3 regions of the Zhaonella formicivorans genome follow, and region 1 is predicted to be linked to each of the others. Evidence: riboswitches for the same ligand, from Rfam matches in the RefSeq annotation. Region 1 holds a riboswitch; each other region holds the start of a gene.
What was found. A riboswitch is a leader RNA that binds a small molecule or an ion and turns the genes downstream of it on or off. The one in region 1 is predicted to bind thiamine pyrophosphate.
Positions count from the first base shown of each region.

Region 2: another riboswitch for thiamine pyrophosphate. It lies ahead of thiC (phosphomethylpyrimidine synthase ThiC); the one in region 1 lies ahead of thiW (energy coupling factor transporter S component ThiW).
Region 3: another riboswitch for thiamine pyrophosphate. It lies ahead of thiT (energy-coupled thiamine transporter ThiT); the one in region 1 lies ahead of thiW (energy coupling factor transporter S component ThiW).

Region 1 is NZ_CP085524.1:469,253-474,828, forward strand. It holds gene EYS13_RS02325 (tryptophan transporter) at 1-295, shown strand, start outside; gene speE (polyamine aminopropyltransferase) at 687-1,523, shown strand; gene speB (agmatinase) at 1,535-2,386, shown strand; tRNA gene EYS13_RS02340 (tRNA-Val) at 2,549-2,624, shown strand; tRNA gene EYS13_RS02345 (tRNA-Asp) at 2,628-2,703, shown strand; tRNA gene EYS13_RS02350 (tRNA-Phe) at 2,711-2,786, shown strand; tRNA gene EYS13_RS02355 (tRNA-Gly) at 2,828-2,902, shown strand; tRNA gene EYS13_RS02360 (tRNA-Cys) at 2,911-2,986, shown strand; tRNA gene EYS13_RS02365 (tRNA-Leu) at 2,997-3,086, shown strand; TPP riboswitch at 3,512-3,624, shown strand; gene thiW (energy coupling factor transporter S component ThiW) at 3,841-4,341, shown strand; gene thiD (bifunctional hydroxymethylpyrimidine kinase/phosphomethylpyrimidine kinase) at 4,343-5,143, shown strand; gene cytX (putative hydroxymethylpyrimidine transporter CytX) at 5,143-5,576, shown strand, end outside.
Region 2 is NZ_CP085524.1:3,010,269-3,015,844, reverse strand. It holds gene purF (amidophosphoribosyltransferase) at 1-132, opposite strand, end outside; gene thiC (phosphomethylpyrimidine synthase ThiC) at 143-1,441, opposite strand; TPP riboswitch at 1,643-1,754, opposite strand; gene EYS13_RS14800 (pyruvoyl-dependent arginine decarboxylase) at 1,858-2,316, opposite strand; gene speD (adenosylmethionine decarboxylase) at 2,345-3,172, opposite strand; gene EYS13_RS14790 (DUF1638 domain-containing protein) at 3,487-4,134, shown strand; gene EYS13_RS14785 (hypothetical protein) at 4,475-4,621, shown strand; gene EYS13_RS14780 (hypothetical protein) at 4,807-5,049, opposite strand; gene EYS13_RS14775 (prolyl-tRNA synthetase associated domain-containing protein) at 5,328-5,576, shown strand, end outside.
Region 3 is NZ_CP085524.1:1,944,566-1,950,141, reverse strand. It holds gene larAH6 (nickel-dependent malate racemase, LarAH6 family) at 1-74, shown strand, start outside; gene EYS13_RS09600 (NAD(P)-dependent malic enzyme) at 111-1,340, shown strand; gene EYS13_RS09595 (DUF4914 family protein) at 1,815-3,695, shown strand; TPP riboswitch at 3,787-3,900, shown strand; gene thiT (energy-coupled thiamine transporter ThiT) at 3,949-4,479, shown strand; gene cooS (anaerobic carbon-monoxide dehydrogenase catalytic subunit) at 5,042-5,576, shown strand, end outside.

The sequences.
Region 1 (5,576 bases):
TATTGATAAGTTGATTACAGGGCTGGTTGTTTTTGCCATGGTGAAGCTTCTTTATGGCAGGATCAATAATTACGTACTTACCGGGATAATAGGCGTTTTAGGAACTTTGGTCAGCGGTGCAGCCTTTTTAGGCAGTGCACTGGCGATTGTGGGCCTACCGGCGCCGTTTATGGCTTTATTTACGACGGTAGTTTTGCCGGCAGCAGTGTTGAATACGATTGCTGTAATTATTTTATACCCGGTGGTATTATTCAGTAAAAACACAATCGAACGGTCTTCAAACCGAACTGTATAAGGGATTGTATAACAAAATGAGTCAGACCGCGGTCTGACTCTATGTTTTTTACGCTTCTTCAATAAGCCGTTTTTTTAGTTCAACTGTTTCAGGGGTATCAGGCTCCAAGGCTATAGCCATTTTAAAACGTTCGATGGCAAGGGTGGCTGACGAATTAGCGTTGATGTTAATGTTAGCTGCTCTTTTTTTGTATTGTTCCAGATTTGACAGAAAAATCACCTCTGCAGTTATAGTTTGTGCCTTTAAATTAAAAACTATTTTTAGTATGTTACCATAGCCTTGCTAAATATGAATCCGGACAGTAACAAAAATTTCCTTGATTTTCAAAATCGTATGTAGGTATAATATCTATTGGTTTGTGTACAAGGTCAAAAATTTTGGAGGTGTTAGCATGGAAGGTGTCTGGTTTCAAGAACTGCAAACCAAAAACCTGTCTATTGGCTGTTCTGTCAAGGAAGTATTACTAAAACAACAAACTGATTTCCAAAAGCTGCAAGTTCTAGATACGGATATTTGGGGCAGGATGCTGGTACTGGACGGGGCCATTCAAACTACTATTGAAGATGAATTTGTATATCATGAAATGATCACCCATGTAGCCTTAAATACCCATCCTAACCCGAAAAGAACGCTGATTATTGGTGGCGGGGACGGTGGAGCTATCAGGGAAATGATCAAGCATGACACCGTTGAAAAGGCTACCCTGGTGGAGATTGATAAGGCTGTCATCGAGGCTGCCAAAAAATATTTGCCGGAAATCTCGGTAGCTATAGCCGGCAACAATCCAAGGGTAGAGGTACTGGTAGAGGATGGAATAAAGCATATTAAAGAAAAAGAAAATTATTATGACATCGTAATAGTAGACTCCACCGACCCAGTTGGTCCTGCAGTAGGTCTCTTTGCCAAGGACTTCTACGCTGCTATTCACAGGGCGCTGAAAGACGATGGTATTTTCGTAGCGCAAACTGAGTCGCCATTTTATAATAAAGACCTGATTCGCAGGGTGTTTAAAGATATCAGTAGCCTTTTCCCCATTACCAAGCTGTTCACTGCCAATGTACCTACTTACCCTGGCGGCTTATGGTCCTTTACCATGGGCAGCAAGGTTTATGACCCTGAAAAGCTTGATATGTCTAAATTAAGAAAATTAGACACCAAATATTACACTCCTGAAGTACATAAAGCTTCATTTGTTTTACCTAAGTTTGTGGGCGATTTATTGAAATAGGGGGGATACGAATGCCTCTAACGGAGCGTACCGGAGTTTTTATGGGGAGTTCCGATGACTACGACACATCCAGATTTGTACTTATAGGAGCCCCCATGGATTTTACTGTAAGCTTTCGCCCCGGCTCCCGTAACGGCCCCCAGTTTATCCGCATGGTCTCCTCAGGGTTGGAGGAGTACAGTGTCTATCAGGATAAAGAACTGGCGGATTATAACTATTATGATTACGGTGACCTGATTTTGCCATTTGGCAACGTGAAAGAAAGCTTAAACAGGATAGAATTGGCGGCGGGTGAAATTGTGGAACACGGGAAGTTTCCTATTTTCCTGGGCGGAGAACATCTAATCTCATTGGCTGTTATTAAGGCTATGGTGAAAAAGTATCCTGATTTGGCAGTTTTACATTTTGATGCCCACGCTGATTTGCGCTGTGATTATATTGGTGAAGTGGAATCTCATGCTACTGTAATGAGGTATGCTTCGGAGCTGCTTGGCAAAAAGCAGCTTTACCAGTTTGGTATTCGTTCGGGAACCAGGGAAGAGTTTGAGTATGCGCGGGAGCACACCAACATGTTTATAGATGAACTGCTTGGTCCGCTGGAGCAGGTTGTGGAGAATTGGAAAGGCAGTCCAGTCTATATTTCCATCGATATTGACGTAGTTGATCCTGCATTTGCGCCGGGTACAGGCACTCCTGAGCCGGGAGGATGTACTGCCAAGGAAATTATTAAGGCTATTAATATTATGAGCAAGTTGCCGGTAGTGGGAATGGATATTGTAGAGGTTTTGCCTATGGTCGATCAGTCTCAGCGCACAGCCTTGCTTGCGGCAAAACTGGTACGGGAAGCTATCTTAGCGTTTTAAGGTCCCAGTTAAGGGTTAGTGTTTGACTTTTGTTTTTAGCCCATGCTATAATAGGAACTGTTCTGAACGGCAAAGTGCGTAGAATTACCGTAGAATTACGAATAAAAAATTATTGACAAGTTAGCCGGAATGAGATAAAATAAGTTCTGTTCCGGTAAACAAGGGCGATTAGCTCAGCTGGGAGAGCGCTTGCCTTACAAGCAAGATGTCGGCAGTTCGATCCTGTCATCGCCCACCATGAGGAGCCGTAGTGTAGCGGTTAACATGTCGGCCTGTCACGCCGAAGATCGCGGGTTCAATTCCCGTCGGCTCCGCCATAGTTTTGCCTCGGTAGCTCAGTTGGTAGAGCAGAGGACTGAAAATCCTCGTGTCGGCGGTTCGATTCCGCCCTGAGGCACCATTTAAAATACCAGGCAGGGATTTGGCCTTGCCTTTGCTGATGCGGGAATAGCTCAGTGGTAGAGCATCGCCTTGCCAAGGCGAGGGTCGCGAGTTCGAATCTCGTTTCCCGCTCCATTTTATGTGGCGACGTAGCCAAGTGGCTAAGGCGGAGGACTGCAAATCCTTTATTCCCCGGTTCAAATCCGGGCGTCGCCTCCAAATAAATATTGCCCGGGTGGCGGAACTGGCAGACGCACAGGACTTAAAATCCTGCGGGACCTCAAATCCCGTACCGGTTCGATTCCGGTCCCGGGCACCAGATATGTAAGGGATTCGTCGATTTACGAAATTGCACGAGTCCTTTTTTATATGGTTAATCCTGTCAGTGTAATACACAGGCAACACGAGCAGCCTCCAGCACCTGCAGTAACTTTTTTCCAAAGTTTTATCTTCATAGCTGCGCATAGATTGCCTCTTTTTTGCAACTTATAAAAAGACATGATCATACATCCATTGGTTATTTATTGAGGATTTTCTTCTAATTTTATATTAAGATTAACTTTTTATGACAGGAATTTTGGAAGAAATAGGAGAGGGTTCCGGATTTTATCACAGTTTTTGGAGTATTCGTCTTACTGCTGATGTTTGCAAAGCCAGGAGGTAAAGATGAGGATTACGCCTATGGAAAAATATTGAAGATTAAGTAGAGTTATGCTAGAATAATTTTAAAGAAAATTAAATATCTTTTAGCGCTAGGGGAGCTGGGTGAGGCCGGCTGAGATAAAGATCCGATGATATCTTAAACCCTTATACCTGATCTGGATAATGCCAGCGGAGGAAAGTCAGCTAGTGTATCTCATTTACGCATCTTCAGCACGAATCCTGAATCAGGGTTCGTGCTTTTGTTTCCCGTTCTAAACTCCACAAGCCTCCTGCTTATCTAAGTGGAAGACAACGGAAGTTTTGAACCCGATTGGTTTAACCAGCATAAGTGGGGGGAAAATACTTCCACTGATGAAGTTCACTGGCACCCCCTGCCTGCAGCGCTAAAGGTAAAGAGGAGGAGAAGTTGCATGAAAACCAAAAGCCTTACTTTATCTGCCATGCTTGTGGCTATCGGCACCTTGTCTGCCCACCTTATCTACATTCCTGTGGGAGCAGCTAAAGTTTTTCCCGTGCAGCATGCCATCAATGTCCTGTCAGCGGTACTCTTAGGGCCCTGGTATGCTGTTGCCAACGCTTTTGCCATTTCTCTTTTGAGGAATATACTGGGTACCGGCTCTTTGCTAGCTTTTCCAGGCAGCATGTTGGGGGCATTCTTGGCAGGGCTGCTCTTTCGAGGTACCCACAGCAATTTATGGGCCGCTCTGGGCGAAATATTTGGTACGGGTATTTTAGGAGCCCTTGCTGCGTACCCCATTGCTAAACTCTTACTGGGTAAGGATGTAGCCGCCTTCTTCTATGTAGCTCCCTTTTTAATGAGTACGGTAGGGGGAAGCATAATCGGCTACTTGGTCTTAAGTCTTTTTGAAAGAAACAAAGCATTAAAGGAGCTCACGAAGGGAGAGGTATAAGTTGAAAAAAGTGTTAACTATTGCGGGTTCTGATTCCAGCGGCGGTGCGGGGATTCAGGCTGATTTGAAAACTTTCTCCGCCCATGGTGTTTTTGGCATGAGCGTAATTACTGCAGTAACGGCGCAAAACACCCAAGGGGTGTGGGCTGTCCAGGATATAGAACCGGAGATCATTGGAAAGCAGATAACTGCGGTATTTGAGGATATTCAGGTAGATGCGGTTAAAATCGGCATGGTTTCACAAGAAAATGCCATTAAGACAATTGCCCATGGGCTGGTGAAGTTCGGGGCTAAGAACGTGGTGCTGGATCCGGTGATGATCTCTAAAAGCGGCTTTAATCTCTTGCAGCCGGAAGCTAAAGAAGCTTTAATTGCGGAACTGTTGCCATTAGCAGTCATTGCTACCCCTAATATTCACGAAGCCCAGGCTATTACAGGGATGGAGATTAGAAATATACAAGAAATGGAAGAAGCTGCTGAAGTGATTTTTCAAATGGGCCCTCGTAACGTATTGGTCAAGGGGGGGCATCTGGATGAAGAGGCCGTTGATGTGCTTTTTGACGGTAAAGAGATGCATCATTACAAATCCCATCGGATCCATACTAAAAATACCCATGGCACCGGTTGCACTTTATCCTCTGCTATTGCCTCTAACTTGGCACTGGGGTATTCCGTACCGGAGGCAGTAGAGAAGGCTAAACAATACATCACGATTGCTATTGAGCATTCTTTGGCTATTGGAAAAGGAGTTGGGCCCACGAATCATTTTTATATTTTATATAAGAAAGCAGGTGTGTTGTAATGAATATAGAGGGACAAGGCAGTTTGTCGGTGTTTAATTTCTTTTTGCTGTGGTTTGGTGCAGCCATCTCCATTGCGGAAATCATGACTGGGGGACTTTTAGCCCCTTTGGGGTTGAGCACTGGACTTTTGGTTATTCTCTTAGGACACGCAATCGGCGTTGGCATTTTGGCTCTGGGAGGGATAATTGGTGCCAATACAAAGGCCCCGGCTATCATGTCAACCAGGATATCCTTTGGGATATACGGCTCTTATCTCTTTTCCATTTTTAATATGTTACAGCTTATCGGCTGGACGGCGGTGATGATTATTTCCGGAGGTCGTTCCGTGAACATCATCGGCAAAATGCTGTGGTCTCTTGACAATGTTACTTTGTGGAGCATTGTCATCGGGATGCTAATTATTCTTTGGATCATGCTCGGCCAGACAGGTTT
Region 2 (5,576 bases), 770 kb from region 1:
CCCCCGGTGCTGGAGTGCACAGAGCCCGTAGTAAGTATGACGGGCAACATCCTCACCGGGAGCATAGATACCGAACACCCCGCATTCCTCGCGGGGTTTATCTTCTTCTAAAGGGAATACAGCCTTTTTCATCTTTGTAAACTTAACAACCTGTAAATGTAGTTCCCAGATATTCGCTGATCAGCTTGTAGGCGCAGAACTTGCCACACATGGTGCAGCATTCCTGATCATCTTCATTTTTCTCTTTGCGCATTTTAGCCGCTTTTTCAGGGTCCATAGATAAGTCAATTTGCTTTTGCCAGTCCAATCCTTTCCTGGCTTTGGCCATTTCCAGATCCCACTCCCAGGCGCCTTTTACACCTTTGACAATATCGGCGGCATGGGCTGCGATCCTGGCTGCAATTACCCCCTCTTTCACATCTTCCACCGTAGGCAGGCCAAGATGTTCCGCCGGTGTCACATAACAGAGAAAGTCAGCGCCTGACGAAGCTGCTATAGCGCCGCCTATGGCAGAGGTAATATGATCATACCCCGGTGCTACATCGGTCACTATAGGCCCTAACACATAAAAAGGCGCATTATAGCATAATGTCTTTTCCAGCTTCATGTTGGCTTCAATTTGGTCTAGAGGCACATGGCCAGGACCTTCTACCATCACTTGAACTCCTGCTTCCCTTGCCCTTTTTACCAGTCCTCCCAGGATCATTAATTCTTGAATTTGCGGAGCATCGGTAGCATCTGCCAGACACCCGGGCCTTAACCCATCTCCAAGGCTTAGAGTAACATCATACTTTTTAGCGATTTCCAAAAGCCGGTCGAATTCTTCATATAAGGGGTTCTGTTTTTGGTTATGCAACATCCAAGCCGTGATAAAAGATCCTCCCCGGGAAACAATGTCCATAACTCTACCCTTTTCTTTTAATTCCTCGATGACTTCCAAATTTACACCGCAGTGAACGGTAATAAAATCCACACCGTCCGCACAGTGTTTTTCAATGCCGGCAAAAATATCATCTGCCGTCATTTCAATCATGCCTTTGCCCTTTCTCTGGTTCTCCACCAGAACTTGATACATTGGAACAGAACCAACCATCACAGGACTGGCCTCAATAATCTTTTTTCTAACCTGGTCAATATCTCCTCCTGTGCTTAAATCCATCACCGAATTTGCTCCTGCCTTAATGGCTGCATGCAATTTTTCCAGTTCCTTTTCTACTTCCGGATAAGCATCGGATGTACCAAGATTAGCATTTACCTTGGTAGATAAACCTTTCCCTACAGCCATAGGGGTAATTCCTTTGTGGTTTACATTACAGGGTAATACTGCTTCCCCTGAGGCGATTTTTTCCCGCAGTTCTTCCGCAGATATCTTTTCGAACCGGGCCGCTTTCTCCATTTCCTCCGTGATAATACCTTTTTTAGCCGCTTCCAGTTGGGTCATTGTCTTCACACCTTTCTTAGGATAAATTCAAAAAAGAGAATAGCTTTGAACACATTAACACTTAGTTAGACATAAGGATCCCCCCCAGTTAATGGTTACCAGCTTAATTCAGTTGTCATTTTCCGGGAAATAACGCCAAAATAAAAAGCACAAATCCCAGGTGAGATTTGTGCTAACAATTCAACGTACAAAATAATTTGTACATGATACGCGTCACTTCCCTACGCTGGCATTATCCAGATCAGGTTCAAGGGTCAAAGAATTCATCGGTTCTTCATCTCAGCTGACCTCTTCAGCTCCCCTAGTGCAAGATGCAGTTTTATTTAAATTTATCTTTATTTTAGCCTATATCTAATACAAAAACAAGCAAAAAATACAAATAAAGGTAAGAGGTTGTGGAAGCAGTTTTTTAACTGCTAATACCACATGGGTGCCGCTGCCACAGCGCACCCTATTTTTTGTACGGTATGTTCTGCTGCCGAGATTTTAATTTCTTTCAATTCCATTTTTCTCATGGCAAAAGACTCTTGAACCATGCCTTGGATTTTCTCTTCCGCCTCTTGCCTGGTAAGTTTGCCTACTAACTCCATAATTATTCCGAAAGAACTTTCAGATAGGCCCACTGCTATGGCAGCCGCAATCGTGGTACCCGGTTCGGTGCAGACAATAGTACCATAAGCGGTAGGTACCATGGCCCCCGCTGGGAACTCAAGACCGGGCGCAAATTGGGCACCGGGGGGAAGGATGCTGCTGACTTTCAGCAAATTTATGTTTCCGATGCCGGCCTTTAACAACGCCCCGTCAAAAGCAGTTAACTCAGAATCACCTTCCGCACAGCCGCTAGTCACAAAAAATTTTTTGGGAATTGGAAGCATATAATCAACTCCTCGAAACATTTTTCAATTAGCCCCTGACTGTCGGCATATTCTTACCATAATATATTTCCAGCATTTCCTTTTTGATGCGCTGCTTGATTTTTTTCCGTTCTGCCGGTGGCAGTTCTTTCTTGGCAGTCCCGAATAAATAATGGTCCAAATCGAATTCCTTAAGAATCATCTTGGTATGAAAGATATTCTCCTGATAAATATTTACATCGATCATCTGGTATAGTTCCCGGGTTTTACCGGTCATATAGTTTTGGATGGAGTTAATCTTATGGTCGATATAATATTTTTTGCCGTTTACATCCCGGGTAAACCCCCTGACCCGGTAATCGATAATGGCGATGTCCGGTTCAAAGCTGGTGATTAAATAATTTAAGGCTTTAAGGGGTGATATCTGGCCGCAAGTGGAAACGTCTATGTCAGCACGGAACGTGCTAATGCCTTTGTAGGGATGGCTTTCCGGATAAGTATGGACTGTAATATGGCTTTTGTCCAAATGTCCCACAACCGCTTCCGACGAAGGTCCCGGTGACTCATTATCAACTACATTCACCGGCTGTTCATGCAGCACCTCATTTTCTGCCACCAGCATGGTAACGCTTGCCCCTTGCGGGTCATAGTCCTGGTTGGCCACGTTGAGCACGTTGGCACCGATGATTTTAGCCACATCTGTCAAAATGCTTACTAACCGGTCCGCGTTATACTCCTCGTCTATGTATTCAATATATTCCTTTTGGTGTTCAGGACTTAAGGTATAGCAGATGTCATACAAATTAAAGCTCAGCGTTTTGGTCAGGTTATTAAACCCATAGAGCTTCAATTTCTTGTTTATTGGTTTAATTTTCACAGGTTGTCTCCTTCCACTTGTCTAAATCTTCACCACCTAAAATATTGTGCAGTTCTAGGAAAAAAATATACTTGTAATAACCCAGGCCCGGCAATTGCTTTATGCTTATGGTCTAGGCAGGAAACTTGCCCAATAGAAACAGGTATTTTACCTGACATGCCGTTTTTTTCCCTGTGCAGGAAATGAACTGCAAGTTATAATATATGTACTTAATATATGTACTTATAATATACTCCGGCCAATTATCTGAATTATGACATAATTTGTTGTAAAAGAAAAACGCATAACCTAAGATGACATAGAGGGAAAGATTTATGAAGTGTAAGATTTTTGCCTGCAAAACTATGGAGGATGAGGTGCTGGCGGTGAAGCCTCCGGAACTGGAATGCGAATTTCTGGAATACGCGCTGCACCGGGTCCCTACTAAATTAACCAGGGAACTGCAGCAGCGGATTGATGCAGCCCAGGAATTTGACACCCTGCTTTTCGGTTATGGATTATGTTCCAATGGCACAGCCCATCTTAGATCGCCCAAACATACCCTGGTGGTGCCAAAAACCCATGACTGCATCAGCCTCCTCCTCGGCTCAAGAGCAGCTTATGACCGGGAATTTGAACAATTCCCCGCCACCATTTATTTGAGTAAAGGTTGGATTGACCAGGAAGCCGAGCCCCTTGCCGAGTTCCGCCGGTATGCCAAAGACTACGGCGAAGAGCTGGCCCAATCCTTTATTGATCAGATGTACAGCAACTACCAGCGCGTAGTTTTTATCTATACGGAGCTGGAGGGGCTGGACCGGTACCGGGATTATGCCCGGGAAGTTGCCGCATACTTGGGAGTAAACTTCGCAGAACGGGAGGGGTCGCTGCGCTTACTGCGCAAATTGGTCCGAGGAGAATGGGACCAAGAATTCGTGGTCAACCCGCCGGGCCAAATCATCATGCAGCGTTCCTTTTTGTAAAAGAAGCCGCAGGCAAGCATGAACCATGGCAATTTTTACGACTCCATGCAGGAGTCTTATTTTTACCCTCGGCGGTTTTGGCAACACCACCGGGATGTTGATGGTTTTCCTCGCACTCTCTGCCGGCGGTTCCGTTTCCGTGACTGCGGCTTTGAAAAATACTTCGCCCCTTTTCATCTTACTTTAAGCTGGATTTTTTTAAGAAAAGCGGAGCATTTTTCAGCCAAACTGCTGGCCAGCATCTTCCTGGTTATCGTTGGCGCCTTTCTCATCATAAGCTGGGTAAATAATTCCTCCACTTTTTGGGCATACTACCCCAGTAGAGCAAAGGGGGAATTACATGCCGGAAACCATTTTTGACGGCACATGCCAAACAAAGCAAGAGGAATTAGCTGAGCTGGATCTGTCCGCTTCCGGGCAACCTGTTAAGTCGCCGCGGGAAGTGAAAACATGGAAGAGCTGTGGCAAACATCAAATCGACATTTGAAAAAGGAATGCGTCAGGCGTTCCTTTCTTGTTGAACAGATCTTTTTTGGTAAGCCCGTAATTTAAAGCCACAGTAGCTGCCACTGTAACCTTTAGTTAACAAAAAACGCATAAAAAAACAGCTAATGAACCCTGTCCACTAGCTGTTTAATCCCCAATGGTTATTTATTGCTGTTCAACCCCTTATCATTCTTCTGCTACCCAAGCTCTGATTGCAACCGAATCGCAGGAATCGCAGCGATACCTTCCCGAACCAGTGCCTTCCAGGTGTCCTCCGCAGTTGATGCATACTGCCCTGCCGTTTTCCGCCCTGAACATGCCGGTAACTTGATATCCATGCTCTTCAGTGGCTCTCTGAACAAATGCATTATACTCTTCCGAATTTCTGATAGACTCAATCTTTGCAAGATATTTGCCAGTGTACTTCATTTAAAACAAACACTCCTTGTCTCTTTTTTCGGAACGGATAGCAAAAGGAAAACCGTTTCACCTCCAAACTTTTGAATTTCATACCGCTACTTCTAATTAAAAACTTCGGCAAAAGTTGCCTTATTCCTACCGCCAACAAATTAATCAGTACAATTTCTGCCGGTCGGATTTAGTCCGTATAAACCCAAGAAGGAACGCTCTCAAAACCGTACTAGCAGTCTTTTCTGGTATAATATAATACAGTTAAAAACCTTTACCCGGAACAAGGAGTGGAAGATATGGTTAGCCAGCGAGAACAAAAAGTTTACGCTTATCTGGAAAAATTAAATATTCCTTATATCAGGCATGAGCACCCCCCTGTTTATACGGTGGAAGAAGCTAAGCAATATGAAAAAGGTATTCCCGGCACCCACTGCAAAAATATATTTTTATGCGATAAAAATAAAGAGCACTACTACTTGGTAGTTTTGGTCAATTCAAAAAAGCTGGATTTTAAGCAGTTATACCGGCAGTTGGAGGCAAAAAAT
Region 3 (5,576 bases), 1.5 Mb from region 1:
CCAAGCTGGGGGAATTTGCCACTGTACTGGCCATGCCCTATGGAGGTTCGACGTTGCCAAGGGCAATGGTTTGATTTTTGCATTAACCAAATTATTTTGGGGGGCTTACAATGGGTTTACGGGAAGAAGCATTAGAACTACATCAAAGGAATACTGGGAAAATTACGGTCCAACCGAAAGTTCAAATTACTAATGGGTATGAATTGAGCTTGGCTTATACGCCTGGTGTGGCAGAACCTTGTAAAGAAATCCATGCAGATGTAGATAAAGTTTACGATTATACTAACAAAGGAAATATGGTTGCTGTAGTCAGCAATGGCACTGCTGTTTTAGGTTTGGGTGACATTGGCCCTGAGGCTGCCATGCCGGTTATGGAAGGAAAATCCGTATTATTTAAAACGTTTGCAGGAATAGATGCATTTCCGATTTGTATACGGGCTAGGGAAGTAGAAGAAGTAGTGCAGGCTGTAAAAATGTTAGAGCCTACTTTTGGCGGCATAAATTTAGAAGATATAGCAGCGCCGAATTGTTTTGAAATCGAACGCAGATTAAAAGAGGAGTGTAATATACCAATCTTTCATGATGACCAGCATGGCACAGCCGTAGTTACCCTGGCAGCCATGTTAAACTCGGTGAAACTAGTTGGCAAAAAAATTGATGAAGTTAAGGTAGTAATTAATGGCGCAGGTGCCGCCGGAATTGCTGTGCTCAAGTTGCTGTTGAAGAGTGGTGTCAAGGATGCTATACTTTGTGACCGCCTTGGTGCGATCTACGCCGGGCGGCCAGAGGGAATGAATAAAGAGAAGGAAGAGATTAGTCAATTTACTAATAAGCAAAAGGTTAAGGGAAGTCTAGCTGAAGTATTAGTTGGGGCTGATGTGTTTATCGGACTCTCTACAGGTAATGTCCTTAATCAGGATATGGTAAAATCAATGGCTAAGGCTCCTATAATCATGGCTATGGCTAACCCTATACCTGAAATTCTGCCTGACATTGCAAAAGCTGCAGGAGCCAGGGTGGTTTGTACCGGGCGATCCGATTTTCCCAACCAGGTTAATAATTCCTTGGCTTTCCCCGGCATATTCAGGGGAGCTTTGGACGTTCGTGCCAAAGATATCAACGAAGAAATGAAGCTAGCTGCAGCCCATGCTATTGCAGGGCTGGTAAGCGATAAGGAACTGTGCGAAGAATTTGTTATGCCCGATCCCTTTGATAAGCGAATTGCTCCTAAAGTGGCTGCCGCTGTGGCCCAGGCTGCAATGGATTCTGGAGTAGCAAGAATAAAAGTGGATCCGTCTGATATTGAAGAGAAGACTTTCGCCATTGCTGCAATAAAGTAGCACTGCAATATTGAACTTGATTTTCCGGTGGCCCAGGACCCGCCAAGGACTGATTTAGAGGGTCTTGCGTTGAAACGTAAATTTTTTTTGAAGATAGGTTGAGATTATGGACTCTCAACCTATCTTTTTTTGTATCTACATTAAACAACGAACTATTTTTTGCAAGCACATCAAGTCGGCAGACTGCTCAACCAGTGTTTCAAGGAAAAATTAGCTTTTTGTTTCTGCGAAAGTTGAATTTTTAAATAACCCATAGGAGCATTTCCAGCCTGTAATGCAGTATACTTAACGGGAATGGATTGCAAGATATGCTCTGATTTGTTATGATAATAAAAATTTATAAACTTAGCTAGCCGGTTTTTGTCAGGTAAATCAGAGTTTTTAGGCCAATGATAATGAGTGCCTGTACTTATTATTATTGGCTTTTTCAATAAAAAAGTACAGCGTAGGTTTGTACTGAGAGGAGAGGAACAGATGACAGAGATGTTTGCTAAATTTAAGTTGCCTCCGGATTTGCTGCACATTTTACAAAATACCGAGGTAATTATCCCCGGGAGCAGGGAAGAATTGCTGGAGCTGGCCCTAGGCAATAAAGGAAAGGACTTTTATGAGGTTGCTTACGACATCCCAGGTATCGGGCGAATTGTAGAAGCTACCGTTACCCGCTGCAAGAACGGCATAGCCGTAAATTATACCGATATTTACATGAGAAGAAGAGATCCTGATTGCATGGTTGTTGCTGACAAAGGGGAGACGGATAAAGAGAGGTACAAAGACCGTTTCGGTCAGGATTTCAAACCGCTGCGCACGGCAACTTTTGAGTGGCTGGAGCAGCAACCCCTGATTGTGCTGCCTTTTATGGCAGGGGGCTCAACCTTAGGGTACCCGGCCCTTTTGGTTGCTCCCGCCAATGCCGGCTTTTTTGCAGCGGCTTTGGCTGATTTACAGGAGTTTTTGTCTCCCGACCGTATCCCTCCTGAATTCACCCCGAAAGCTATCGTCTGTGTGGCGCCGCCTTTCCGCCACACCCATTTCGACAATAAGCAGGTGGTGGTGCATAACAGGAGAGAAAACATCCATGAGCTTTTCTCCTATAATCTCTATCCGGGGCCAAGCGCCAAAAAAGGCATTTACGGCGTGCTGTTAAACATCGGGGAAACAGAAGGCTGGGTTACTCTGCATGGATCCACCGTTAAAGTTATCACTCCCTACGAAAATATTTTTACCATAATGCATGAAGGGGCCAGCGGCGGCGGTAAGAGCGAGATGCTCCAGCAGTTTCACCGGGAAGCCGACGGTAAGGTGCTGCTGGGAGAAAATATTGTGACCAGGGAAAGGCATTACCTGGAAATTTCAGACAGCTCTGAACTGCAGCCTGTGACCGATGACATGGCGTTATGTCCTCCAGGGCTGCAGGACGGCAAAAAGCGGCTGGTTGTAACCGATGCCGAAGCGGGCTGGTTTATCAGGGTTGACCATATTAAAAAGTACGGTACTGATCCCCAAATTGAGGAATTAACTATCCACCCGCCTGCTCCTTTGATCTTTTTAAATATTGACGCTGCACCGGGTTCGACCTGCTTGATCTGGGAGCACACCCTGGATGAACCGGGGAAACCCTGCCCAAACCCCAGGGTCATTGTTCCTAGGAGGTTTTTCCCGAACACTGTCAATGAACCGGTGGAAGTCAACATTCGCAGTTTCGGGGTAAGGACCCCGCCCAGCACCAGGGATAATCCGAACTACGGCATTATCGGCTTGTTCCATGTACTGCCGCCTAGCCTCGCCTGGCTGTGGAGGCTGGTTGCCCCCAGGGGACATTCCAACCCCAGCATTACTGATACAGAGGGCATGACCAGCGAAGGGGTAGGTTCTTACTGGCCTTTTGCCACCGGGAAAATGGTGGACCAGGCCAATCTCCTGCTGGAGCAAATTATGGATACACCAAGCACCAGGTACATTTTGATTCCCAACCAGTATATAGGTGTCTTTAGAGTGGGCTTTATGGCTGAATGGATGGCCAGGGAGTATATTGCCCGGCGCGGCAGTTCCAAATTCAGGAAAGAACAATTGACTCCCGCCAAATGCCCTCTCTTGGGATATGCTCTGGATTCGCTGAAGATTGACGGGACCTACCTGCCCAAAGTGTTCCTCCAGGTTGACCTGCAGCCGGAGGTAGGGGAGGAAGGTTACCAAGCCGGAGCCAAAATACTGACTGATTTCTTTAAGCGGGAATTGCAACATTTCCTGACATCTGAGTTGCATCCCGTTGGCCGGCAGATCATCGAAGCCTGCCTTTCCGATGCCAAGCTGGATGAGTACGTTAGCCTGATTCCCTGTGAATATGGGAATTAAGAATTAAGATTATTGATAACAAAGATAAACACGACAAAGATAAAAATATAATTGAAGAATACAAAGCTTTATGGTAAAATATGTCTAGAACTGCATAGGTGAGGGGTGCTGGATGAGTCCGGCTGAGAGGGAGTTCCTACTGATACTCACGACCCGTGAACCTGATCTGGGTAATGCCAGCGTAGGGAAACTATAGCTACTTACAATGCTGCATTATCCAGTGCAGCATTTTTTTATTTGTAGGAGGTATCTTATGGGGAAACTGTCGACTAAAGCGATGGTAGAGGCAGGAGTATTAATTGCTTTAGCTCAAATTTTGAGCTATGTAAAAATTTTCGAAGCCCCTTACGGGGGGTCTGTAACGGCAGGGAGCATGGTGCCGGTGATGATTTATGCCCTCAGGTGGGGACTCGGGCCTGGTTTGTTTGCCGGAGCGGTTTACGGGGCGCTCCAGTTTATCCTGGGACCAAAATATTCTTACCATATACTCTCAATTTTACTCGATTATGTGGTAGCATTCGGGCTCCTGGGGTTGGCCGGCTTGGCCAGAAAAAACTATGCCGGGGCTTTTGCCGGAGTAGTTTTGGCTGTTTTCGGCCGCTTCGTTTCCCATGTGCTTTCGGGGGTAATTATCTGGGCATCCTACGCTCCTCCCGGCATGAATCCTTGGGTTTATTCAATCCTGTATAACGGCGCTTACCTGTTGCCCGAATTGGTGATTTCTGTTGTGGTAGTGGGAGTGCTTTATAAGCCCTTGAAAAATTTTGTTGCTCAGCAGATGTAGCTTGTTATTACTTGTTTAGAAGTATGATTAGGAGAGGGGAGTTTACGGCTTCCCTCAGCTTGTAGACAAATGCAAAAATTGTAATCCATTGTGTGTAGCTGCGACATTATGACAAGCCTTAGAGCGCTCTGCGAAGAGTTTGACTGGAAGCGGACGAGCGGCACGGACGCCGCGAGAGCGGTGGAGCGATAGGAAGTCGCGTCACCGCGTGCCGCTGGAAGTCAAACGTAAAGAAGACTTGGCTTGTGCCAAGCGTGAGCGCGCCAGAATTTCTAGCATTATGTTTCATAATGCATAGAAATTCCAGTCCTTTAGGGCCGGCAGAAGTCTAGTCGCCCTTATGCGGTCGTGCATAAGGCTTGCATAGAGCCTGAGCAGGCCAGCGCTCTTGGCGATAGTCTTTGGAGCAGCGGTACAAGGGTTACAATTGTGCGAGGGCTAATAATACTTTGTCGACGGTCTGAGGGAAGCATACAGCTTCCCTCTTTTTTTGTCACCGATTCCAGCATTTTTTGCAGGCTAGTGGAAATACTAACCTCGAAAAAACTAGAGAGGTGATCTGATGAAATTTACCACGGAAAAAGTCAGTGTACATCCTTCCGTTCAGGAAATGTATGAGCGCTTGAAAGAGGACAAAATATCAAACACTTTTGACAGGTTCTCGCCCCAGGAAAAAATTCGCTGCAACTTTTGTGTTGCCGGGGTCAGCTGTCAACTGTGCACTAACGGCCCTTGCCGGATTTCTGATAAGGCCGAGGCGGTACTGGGGGTTTGCGGCATAGACCGTAACGCCATGGCAATGAGGGATATGCTCTTGCGCAATGTCATGGGTACATCTACTTATTCCTACCAGGCTTACGAAGCAATCAGGACTTTAAAGGCAACCGCCTTAGGACAGACCCCCTACAAAATCAAAGATACAGAAAAAATGTATCACTTTGCCAAACAGTTGGAACTGGACACTTCCGGTTCGGTGAATGACGTGGCAATAAGATTGGCGGATTTTCTGCATTGGGAACTGCACCGCGGCTATGATGAGCCCTCCAAAGTGATTGACGTATTTGCCCCGCGGCAAAGGGTTGAACTCTGGAGAAAGC